DNA from 3 places in the Mesorhizobium sp. AA23 genome. Region 2 is predicted to be linked to each of the others. Evidence: riboswitches for the same ligand, from Rfam matches in the RefSeq annotation. Region 2 holds a riboswitch; each other region holds the start of a gene.
The links. A riboswitch is a leader RNA that binds a small molecule or an ion and turns the genes downstream of it on or off. The one in region 2 is predicted to bind cobalamin.
Positions count from the first base shown of each region.

Region 1: it holds a riboswitch for cobalamin, as region 2 does, so the genes downstream of both, metE (5-methyltetrahydropteroyltriglutamate--homocysteine S-methyltransferase) here and A9K66_RS25855 (CbtB domain-containing protein) in region 2, are expected to answer to the same signal.
Region 3: it holds a riboswitch for cobalamin, as region 2 does, so the genes downstream of both, bluB (5,6-dimethylbenzimidazole synthase) here and A9K66_RS25855 (CbtB domain-containing protein) in region 2, are expected to answer to the same signal.

Region 1 is NZ_LYTP01000007.1:207-3,443, forward strand. Features, by position in the region: partial or broken gene A9K66_RS29190 (cytochrome) at 451-646, shown strand; cobalamin riboswitch at 917-1,117, shown strand; partial or broken gene metE (5-methyltetrahydropteroyltriglutamate--homocysteine S-methyltransferase) at 1,206-3,237, shown strand, end outside.
Region 2 is NZ_LYTP01000031.1:48,626-51,862, forward strand. Features, by position in the region: gene A9K66_RS25845 (aromatic ring-hydroxylating dioxygenase subunit alpha) at 1-712, opposite strand, end outside; gene A9K66_RS25850 (gamma-glutamylcyclotransferase) at 854-1,540, shown strand; cobalamin riboswitch at 1,611-1,809, shown strand; gene A9K66_RS25855 (CbtB domain-containing protein) at 1,846-2,025, shown strand; gene A9K66_RS25860 (CbtA family protein) at 2,041-2,838, shown strand; gene cobU (bifunctional adenosylcobinamide kinase/adenosylcobinamide-phosphate guanylyltransferase) at 2,831-3,237, shown strand, end outside.
Region 3 is NZ_LYTP01000028.1:397,218-400,454, forward strand. Features, by position in the region: gene A9K66_RS21645 (aminotransferase class V-fold PLP-dependent enzyme) at 1-854, opposite strand, end outside; gene bluB (5,6-dimethylbenzimidazole synthase) at 1,202-1,933, opposite strand; cobalamin riboswitch at 1,976-2,154, opposite strand; gene A9K66_RS21655 (histone deacetylase family protein) at 2,269-3,195, shown strand; gene A9K66_RS21660 (exodeoxyribonuclease VII small subunit) at 3,199-3,237, shown strand, end outside.

The sequences.
Region 1 (3,237 bases), on a different contig from region 2:
AGCGCAATCGGCTGGCACGCCCGATAGCGTTAATTAACGACCGACAGCTCCACAAGGGCGAACTTCGAAGAAGCGAGTACAGGTCGTTAATCCGCGAGAGTTCTGCAAACAACTCGTGCAACATTTGCGGATAATGCGCCAGTTCTCTGAAATACCATCAACACAGCAGAACTATTCTCAGTGGTTTCGAACGATGAAGGAAACAACATTATCGCAACAAGCGAATGAACCTATCGCGCGGAGTCACAGCGGCCATCGTCCTGTTGCTGGTAGGCCGGCAAGCCGTCGCGGCAGACCTTCCGGAAATCCTTGCGGCACGCAGGAGGGTGCCTCGATTGAATGGCCGCGCCCCTGGCAGCTCCGCCTGCGGGCATTGGGGGTGATCACTGAGGATTCGGGTTACGTCAACGCGGTGCCTAGCAGGTTCACCGGGGTGACTGGTCGCGCGCGGGTGGCGAGCATGACCGGTTACGCACGATCGTGGCGCGGGCCTTCAACAACCCGCGGGGTGAAGCTGCTCGCGCAGCGGGTCGAGGCCATCGGCACGCAGTTGTTCAAGACGCTGGCGGCCCAGCCCCAGCCCGCCTACCTGCGGCGCCACCTCGCCTTTCCGCTTCCGGTCATGGTCATCGGCGCGTCGGTGGGCGAATGCGCAACCACGCTCAGCGAAGCCGAGCGGGAACAACTACTGGAATTCCCGGCGGACCGTGACGAACTGGACCGACTTACACTTTGAGCCTGGGGACCTCGATCTGGTCCGGCGTCGCCGATGGGGGCAAGGACCTCTCCGAGCCTGCACTGATGAGAAGCCGCATCGTATGCGGCTTGGGCCAAAGAGACCGACCAGCGCAAGGCGCTATTCGCATAATCACATAAACATCTCGTTATGTGGCATTGACAGGGAGCGAAGCGGCTGTGATTGTGCGCATGTCATGGTTCTCCGCGCGGCACTGCCGTGGCGGAGCTAAGAGGGAAGCCGGTGCGATGCCGGCGCTGCCCCCGCAACTGTTAGCGGCGAGCCAAGCCCATTGATGTCACTGAGGCGAATGGCCTCGGGAAGACGGGCAGAGGCTTTGACCCGCGAGCCAGGAGACCTGCCACGACGAACAACGTCCACGGACGGGGTGTCTGGTGGTCGCGGTGACTCGGCTTCGTGCCGCCTAACCCGCGTTCCTTGTCCCCCGCCCCAACCATCGGGGTATGGCATGACTGTCTCTCAACGAATTCCTGTAGCAACGCTCGGCGTGCCGCGTATCGGTCGACGGCGGGAACTCAAATTCGCGCTTGAAAACTACTGGTCCGGAAAATCTCCTGCTGCCGACTTGCTCGCGACGGCGAAGACGCTGCGTGCCGCTAGCTGGAGGGAGCAGCACGATCGCGGCGTGTCGAAAATCCCGTCCAACGATTTCTCACTTTATGACCATGTGCTCGACACAGTCGCCATGGTCGGCGCCGTGCCGGCACGATACGCCTGGACTGGCGGCGAGGTCCCACTCGATATCTATTTCGCCATGGCGCGCGGCAATCAAGGTCAGGCCGCGGATTGTGGACATGCCGGTGACGAGCATGCGGCCAATGGGCATGGGCTTGCCGCGATGGAAATGACCAAATGGTTCGACACCAACTACCACTACATTGTGCCGGAACTCACGGACGATCAGAGCTTTGCCCTCTCGTCGGCGAAACCGGTGGATCATTTCCTCGAGGCCAAGGCGCTCGGCATCCACACCCGCCCGGTCCTGCTTGGACCGGTTACCTTTCTCAAGTTGGCGAAGTCACCTGGGGAAGGTTTCAACCCTATCGCGCTCCTGCCACGGCTGCTGCCTGTCTACGAGGAGCTCCTGCAGAGGCTAAAGCTCGCGGGAGCCGATTGGGTGCAGATCGATGAGCCGGCGCTCGTGCTCGATCTGATTCCCAACGAACGGGATGCGCTCCAATTCGCCTACTCCCGGCTGTCGAAAGCAGCACCCGAGTTGAAGATCATGGTCGCTACCTATTTCGGATCGCTGGGAGACAATCTCGAGACAGCAATTTCTCTTCCCGTGGCGGGACTGCACGTGGATCTCGTGCGCGCTCCAGAGCAGTTGGAGGCCATCGGCCGGCTCGCGCGGAAGGAACTTGTGCTCTCGCTCGGGCTGATCGACGGCCGCAACGTCTGGCGCGCGAACCTGCCTGCCATACTTGACCGTATCAAGTCGATCGTCGCCGGTTGGCCGCTGGAGCGGGTGGAGATTGCCCCGTCCTGCTCGATGCTGCATGTGCCGATCGACCTGGACATGGAGACGGCACTCGATGCGGATGTGAGGTCGTGGCTCGCCTTCGCAGCGCAAAAGACCGACGAGCTGGTCGTGCTCGCCCGTGCCCTGGCCGAAGGCCGGGACGCAGTTGCCGCCGAACTGGAGGCGTCGGCTGAGGCTGCCGCCGTTCGCGCGACATCCGCGAAGGTGAATGATCCGCTCGTCGAAGGCCGGATCGCCAGCATCAAGGTCGGCATGACGCGCCGGAAGAGCGCATTTGCCGTCCGCTCCAAGCTTCAGGCCGACGCGTTTGGCTTGCCCTCCTTCCCCACCACGACGATCGGCTCCTTCCCGCAAACAGCCGAGATTCGCAAGGCGCGGGCAGCTCATGCCAAAGGCCAGCTGAGTTACATCGACTATGAAGCGTTCCTGAAGAAAGAGATAAAAGCCCCGTTCGCTGGCAAGAAGAGATTGGACTCGACGTGCTGGTCCACGGCGAATTCGAGCGCAACGATATGGTACAGTATTTCGCCGAGCAGCTCTGCGGCTTCGCCTTCACGCAACACGGATGGGTGCAGAGCTATGGCTCGCGCTTTGTGCGACCCCCGATCATCATTGGAGATGTGTCGCGACAAAATCCGATGACACTAAATTGGTGGCGATATGCCCAGTCGCTAACGCATAAGCCAGTGAAGGGCATGCTTACCGGCCCGGTGACGATCCTCAACTGGTCCTTCGTCCGAGACGACCTTCCGCGCTCAGCCGTCTGCCGCCAGGTCGCGCTTGCCATTCGCGATGAAGTGAGCGACCTCGAAAAGGCCGGCGCCAAGATGATCCAGATCGACGAAGCCGCACTGCGGGAGGGCTTGCCGCTGCGCGCGGCCGACTGGGAGGCCTATCTCGACTGGGCCGTCGAATGCTTCCGGCTGGCTTCAACGGCCGTCGGCGATGCGACCCAGATCCACACCCATATGTGCTACTCCGAGTTCGGCGATATCGT
Region 2 (3,237 bases):
CCCATTCCGGATCGTCATGCCTCGCCATCAGGCCGCGCCCATAGATCGGCACCAGCCGCGACAGGTCCTTGTGCACGCCCGGGCAATGCAGGCATTCGTTGAAGTTCTCCCAGAAGATTTTCCAGTTGCAGTTCATCACCTTGGTGAGCCGGTGTCCGGGGACGAGCGTCTCCAGCGGCCAGTTCGAAAGATCGCGGGAGGCGGAGTCGAAGGAGGCTTCCGCCGAGCCATCGGGCTCCACTGCGAGATTGATGAAGACGAAGCCGCGCCACACTGACAGCGCCACCCGGTAGAGCGGATAATTGTCCTTGTCGAAGCCTTCGGGCAGCGATTTCGATGGGACACGGACGAGATCGCCGCGCAGCGAATAGGACCAGGCGTGGTAGGGGCAGGTGAGCAGCCTTGCCTTCAGCCGCCCTTCGCTTTCCTGGCAGAGCTGCGAGCCGCGATGCCGGCAGGTGTTGTGGAAGGCGCGCAAGCTCCCGGCCTCGTCGCGCAGCACGACGACCTGCTGCGAGCCGATACGCGCGGTTCGAAAGGCAAGAGGTTCCGCGAGATCGGCTTCGCGGCAAACCATGAGCCAGCTCCGATACCAGATCGCTTCGAGATCGAGCCGGTAAGCGTCGGCTTCCCGATAGGCGCTTGCAGGCAACGTCGGCTCGAGGCTGGTGAGGCCATTGTAGCGGCTGTGTTCGCTAGGATTTGGCTGCATGAGCGGCTCCCCTTGGCTGATGACAGCCGACACCCGGGCAGGACCGTTGTCAATTGCGCGGCCATTGTCGCTTCCGGGTGCTGCCCTTAAGGTCACTTCGTAATCGCCTGCGGTTTCGCCGGCTGCCCAGGATTGCAAAGTATGCCTGCAAGAACGATGTCGCTGACCGTGGAACTGGTCGCCCGCTGTTTTCGCGCGGTCGATGACCCGGGGCCCGACCCGGATGCCGAGCATCTCGTGGACAGCGACTATGAAGCCATGCTGGATGCATTCGAGGCCGAGCTACCTGCAACCGAGCCTCTCTGGCTGTTCGGCTACGGCTCGCTGATCTGGAAACCGGAAATCGAGCATTTTGAGGAGCGCGTCGCCGTGGCTCGCGGCTGGCATCGCTCCTTCTGCATGAAGATGACGCGCTGGCGCGGCACCAAGCAAAGGCCCGGCCTGATGATGGCGCTGGATCGTGGCGGCCAATGCAAGGGCGTTGCTTTCCGCCTGAACGGTGGTGACCGCCGGCAGGCGCTGGACAGGCTTTTTCGCCGCGAGATGACGCTGAAGCCGACCAGCTACCGACCGCGCCTGCTGCAACTCGCAACCGACAAGGGGCCGTTGAGAGCGCTTGCCTTCGTCATCAATCGCAAAGGCACGACCTATGCCGGCCCACTCAACGAAGACGAGGTGGTCGAACGGCTGGCGACCTCGTGCGGCCACTGGGGTTCAGGCGCCGACTATCTCTACAACACGGTGAAGAACCTCGAACAGCGCGGTATTCACGACCGCCATTTGTGGCGATTGCAGAAGCTCGTCGCCGAGCGGATCGCCGGATCTTAGTCCGAAACCGGTGCCGCAATCACGCTGCGGCGTGACGGAATTTGGTTTGCCGGTCGCGACGATTCTGCCTATAGTCGCTGGCGTCGTCGGTTCCGTTTTTGGAGCCAAGAGGGAATGCGGTGAGGGTGGAGTCTTTGCCCTAAGCCGTGGCTGCCCCCGCAACTGTGTGCGGTAGTCCTCTCCATAGACCACTGAGGTTTGTCCTCGGGAAGGTGGGGAAGGGTGCGAATCCGCGAGCCAGGAGACCTGCCGGCGACAGGAAAGTTGACTTCGATGCCCTCGGGTGGAGGGCGAAAGGACAAGACATGAATACCGCTTCCGTCGCCCTCGGCGCCTCCGTCTCCTCGCAGTCGCGCATCATGCAGCTGGCTCTCGCCGCGCTGCTCGGCATTTTCGTCGTCGGTTTCGTCGGCTTCTCGCACATCGATGCGATCCACAACGCTGCCCACGACTATCGTCACTCGATGGCTTTTCCCTGCCACTGACGAAGGCCCGATATCATGAATCTGTTTCGCAACGTCGTGTTCGTCGCGGCGATCGCAGGGCTCGTGGCGGGCATCGCGCTTGCCTGCATGCAGGCCTATGCGACCGTGCCGCTGATCCTCAAAGCGGAAGTCTATGAAAAGGCGGGCGGCGGTCATCACCACGACCATGCCGCCAACACTGGAACTGGCACTGCCATGAGCTCGGCCGAACCGGCGGGCAATGCGATGAGCAGCGCCGCTCCTGCGTCGACGGAAGCGGCGGCTCCGACCGAGGACGAGGGCTGGGCTCCGGCCGACGGCTTCGAGCGCTTCGCCTTCAACGTTGTCGCAAACATCGTCACCGGCATCGGCTTCGCGCTGATCCTGGTCGCGGTGTCGGAATTCGCCGGTGGCATCGGCAGCTGGCGCCAGGGCGTGTTCTGGGGCCTTGCCGGTTTTGCGGTTTTCACGCTCGCGCCCGGCCTCGGCCTGCCGCCGGAACTGCCGGCCATGCCGGCGGCGGAACTTCTGCCGCGCCAGATCTGGTGGATTTCGACGGTGGCCGCAACCGCGGTCGGCCTTGGATTGATCGCCTTTCGCAAGTCGCTGCCCTTGGCAATTCTGGCGGTCGTGCTGATCGTCGCTCCGCACGTAGTCGGCGCGCCGCAGCCCGTCAGCTTCGAGACGGCGATTCCCGAAGGGCTGCACCATCAGTTCGTGGTGGCGGTGACCCTCACCGACCTGGTCTTCTGGCTGGTGCTCGGTGCGGCCGTCGGTGTGGTGCGCGGGCGCTTCACCGGTACATCGACCAGCCTGCGCGACAGCTTTGCCTGATCGCGCGGACGGCCATCTGACTTTCATCATCGGCGGTGCGCGCTCCGGCAAGAGCGCGCATGCCGAGTGCCTGGTGGCGGCAAGCCCGTCGCCTTGGGCCTATATCGCCACCGCGCAGGCCTATGACGAGGAGATGCGCGAGCGCATCGCGCTGCATCGCTCGCGCCGCGGCAAAGGCTGGGTCACCGTCGATGCGCCGCTCGACCTGGTCGGCGCGATCGACGCCTTGCCCGATCACCAGCCGGTGCTTATCGATTGCCTGACATTGTGGCTGAGCAATCATATGCTGGCGGACCACGATATCGAGGCCGAGTGCCGGCGGCTCTCGGATGTGCTTTCGCAGCCGCGCGGACCGTGGTTTGTGGTGTCTAACGAAGTCGGGCTCGGCATCGTGCCGGA
Region 3 (3,237 bases), on a different contig from region 2:
GCGGGCGCGATTCCTGCCTGGACAGCGGAATTGTAGGTGCCGAGATTCCAATGGTCGAACCTGTCTATGTGCACCGCGGGCTGGTCGAAAGGTGCAAGCAATGGCCAGGTGGTATCGATCCGGCGTTCGCTGACGACCAGCATCCCGTTGCCGATAGGAGCACCGAGCCACTTGTGCAGGCTGGTGACAAAAAAATCGCAATCGAGTTCGCGGAAGCTGACAGGCATCTGAGCAAAAGTCTGGGCACCGTCGACGACAGTCATGATGTCGCGCTCCCGCGCGATTTCGCAGAGCCGGTTCACCGGCAGGACACGCCCGTTCCAGTGGTACATGTGAGTCAGCTGCAGGACGCGGGTACGCGGGGTCATCGCCTGAACATAGGATTCGATGATGTCGTCGTCGCTGTCCATGAGGTCGAATGTGCAGTTTACAACCTCGATGCCCTCGCGCTGTTGCCGCTGCAGCCAGCCCGCACGAACGCTGGGGTAGTCCCAAGGCGAGATCAGCACTTGATCGCCCTTAGTCACCGGTATTCCGAAGATCGCTGTCGAAAGACCCTCCGACGAATTCCGGTTCAGCGCGATCTCTCCGGGGCTGCAATCGATCAGTTCCGCCAGCTCGCGTTTGATATGAGGAAGTGCTGTGTCGAGCTTGCTCCACATATTGTAGTCGGGATTGCGACTGATGAAGCGGTAGGCGTCAACCGTCGCTTCCTCGACAACAGTCGGTGGGGGACTGACCGCGGCGTTGTTCAAGTTGAGGAGTGGTTCTTGCGGGGGGTATTTTGCGCGGATGCGCTCCCATTCCGCTTCGTCCTCATGTTCGGCGGACCGATCTATTGCAAAAAAATTCATGGGAACGCGCCGGGTCTCATCTGTGGCCCGACAATAAGCGCCGTAGCCCAGCTCAATCTGCCTATTCACATGAGAAGACAGAATTTAATTGCGAACGCCGGTGAATTCGCGAGACGTTGAAGCCCGAGAACGACATCGCTTGGCACAGGGTTAGCCGTGAGGAAGCGAGTGCGGAGATCCGGCCCAATCACGCCAAGAAGAACCGTCACGTTGTCAAGCGATGCGCGAACAATCCCCGGTTTCTGAGAGCGGGCAACGACGGTCAGGCCTGCCAATGCGCCATTGCGCAAACGCGAAGCGCGATGGCGCGTTGCGGTTGGTGCGGGTCTATGGAACGCCGAGCGGTTCTAAGGCTTCAATCGTTCTCCGAGACGAGCGATCGCCGATTTGAGCGGCGCCTCGCCGGCGCCGCAAAAGGTCTCGCTCATCACCAGCTCGGGCAGCGGCAGGCGCTTGCCCCAGCCATGCGCTTCGAGGTCGGGCCTTGGCGCGAATTCCGAGACGCGGCCGACGCAGAGATAGGCGATCGGCGTGACGTGCTCGGGGATCGACAGCAGTCGCTTCAGCGCTTCGGGCTCGATGATGCTCACCCAGCCAACCCCGACGCCTTCCGCCCGCGCCGCGAGCCAGAAATTCTGCACCGCGCAGACGGTGCTGTAGAGGTCCATCTCCGGATTGTGCCAGCGCCCGAGCGGCGAGTTCTTCGAGCGCTGGCGGTCGCAGGTGATGCAGAGGTTGAGCGCGCTTTCGCAGATGCCCTCGAGCTTCAGCTTGCGGTAGAGCGCCCGCCGCTCCACCTCGATCGCCGGCAGTTCCTGTTCGCGCGCGGCGAGGAAAAGGTCGCGCACCTGCCGCCGCCTTGTGGCGTCCCGGATGATGATGAAGTTCCAGGGCTGCATGTAGCCGACCGACGGCGCGTGGTGTGCCGCGGTGAGCAGCCGCGCCAAAACGCCGTCGTCGAGATCGTCGGTAAGGAAATGGCTGCGCACGTCGCGCCGGGTGAACATGGCCCGGTAGACGGCGTCGCGCGCCAATTGGTCAAAGTCATCGCCGCCGGCGGCGGCTGTTCGTGCCTGCATCGCTTGTCCCCTTGCGATAAGCAGTCCTCCGCCTGACCATGCGGATGACCATGTCTGCCGGGCCGGTCTTCTGGCTCGGGATCGACCCGCATCCGGCGCCTTCCCGTCTGGGACAGTGGCGTTTGCCGGCGCGGTCCCCCTCACAGCGTTGGGCACGCCACGGATTTCAACCGTGTTCCCGATTCTCCCGCGTTGCGGGCACCAGGCAGCGACGCGACCTTATCGCGAAGCCGAGGCCGGGCCAATGCCGCCAGCGACACGATTGGGCGCGATTTCCCCAATCATTCGGCGCTGAAACATGGCTATCCGTGCGACAGGTGCCTAGATTAGGCGCCATGACCACTCGTCTTTACACTCATCCGGTATTCCTGGAACACCTCACGCCGGCCGGCCACCCCGAGCGGCCCGACCGTTTGCGCGCCATCGAGCGCGTGCTCGACGACGAGGCTTTTTCGGCCCTCGACCGCGTCGAGGCGCCGGAAGGCGACGAGGCGACTATCCTTTACGCGCATCCGGAGGATTTCGTCGGCCGTGTCCGCGCTGCGATTCCCGAGACGGGGATCGTCTCGATCGATGCCGACACCAGCGCCAGCCCGAAAAGCTGGCAGGCCGCGGTGACGGCGATCGGCGCGGCGAACGCCGCCGTCGACGATGTGTTCGAGGGCCGTGCCGCCAATGTCTTCGTTGCCGCGCGTCCGCCCGGCCATCACGCCGAAAAAGCGACCGCGATGGGCTTTTGCCTGTTCAACACCGCGGCGATCGCCGCCCGTTATGCGCAGGAGAAGCATCTGGCCGAGCGCGTCGCCATCGTCGATTGGGATGTGCATCACGGCAACGGCACGCAGGACATTTTCTGGGACGATCCGTCGGTGCTCTATTGCTCGACCCACCAGATGCCGCTTTATCCGGGCACCGGTGCCAAGAGCGAGACCGGCGCCGGCAACATCGTCAACGCGCCGCTTGCGCCGAGCACCGGCAGCGACACGTTCCGCGACGCCTTCCTGTCGCGCGTGCTGCCGTCGATCGACGCCTTCCAGCCGGATCTGATCATCATTTCCGCCGGTTTCGATGCGCACCATCGCGATCCGCTGGCCGCGATCAACCTGACCGAGGATGATTTCGACTGGGCGACCGGCCAGCTGATGGAGCGCGCCGGGCGCCACAGCGGCAACCGGCTCGTCAGCCTGCTGGAGGGCGGTTACGATCTGCAAGGATTGGCATTTTCGGTCGCCGCCCATGTCGGGCGGCTGATGAAGGGATGAATGATGGCTGATGAAGCTAACCAAGACGTCAAGGTGATGAGC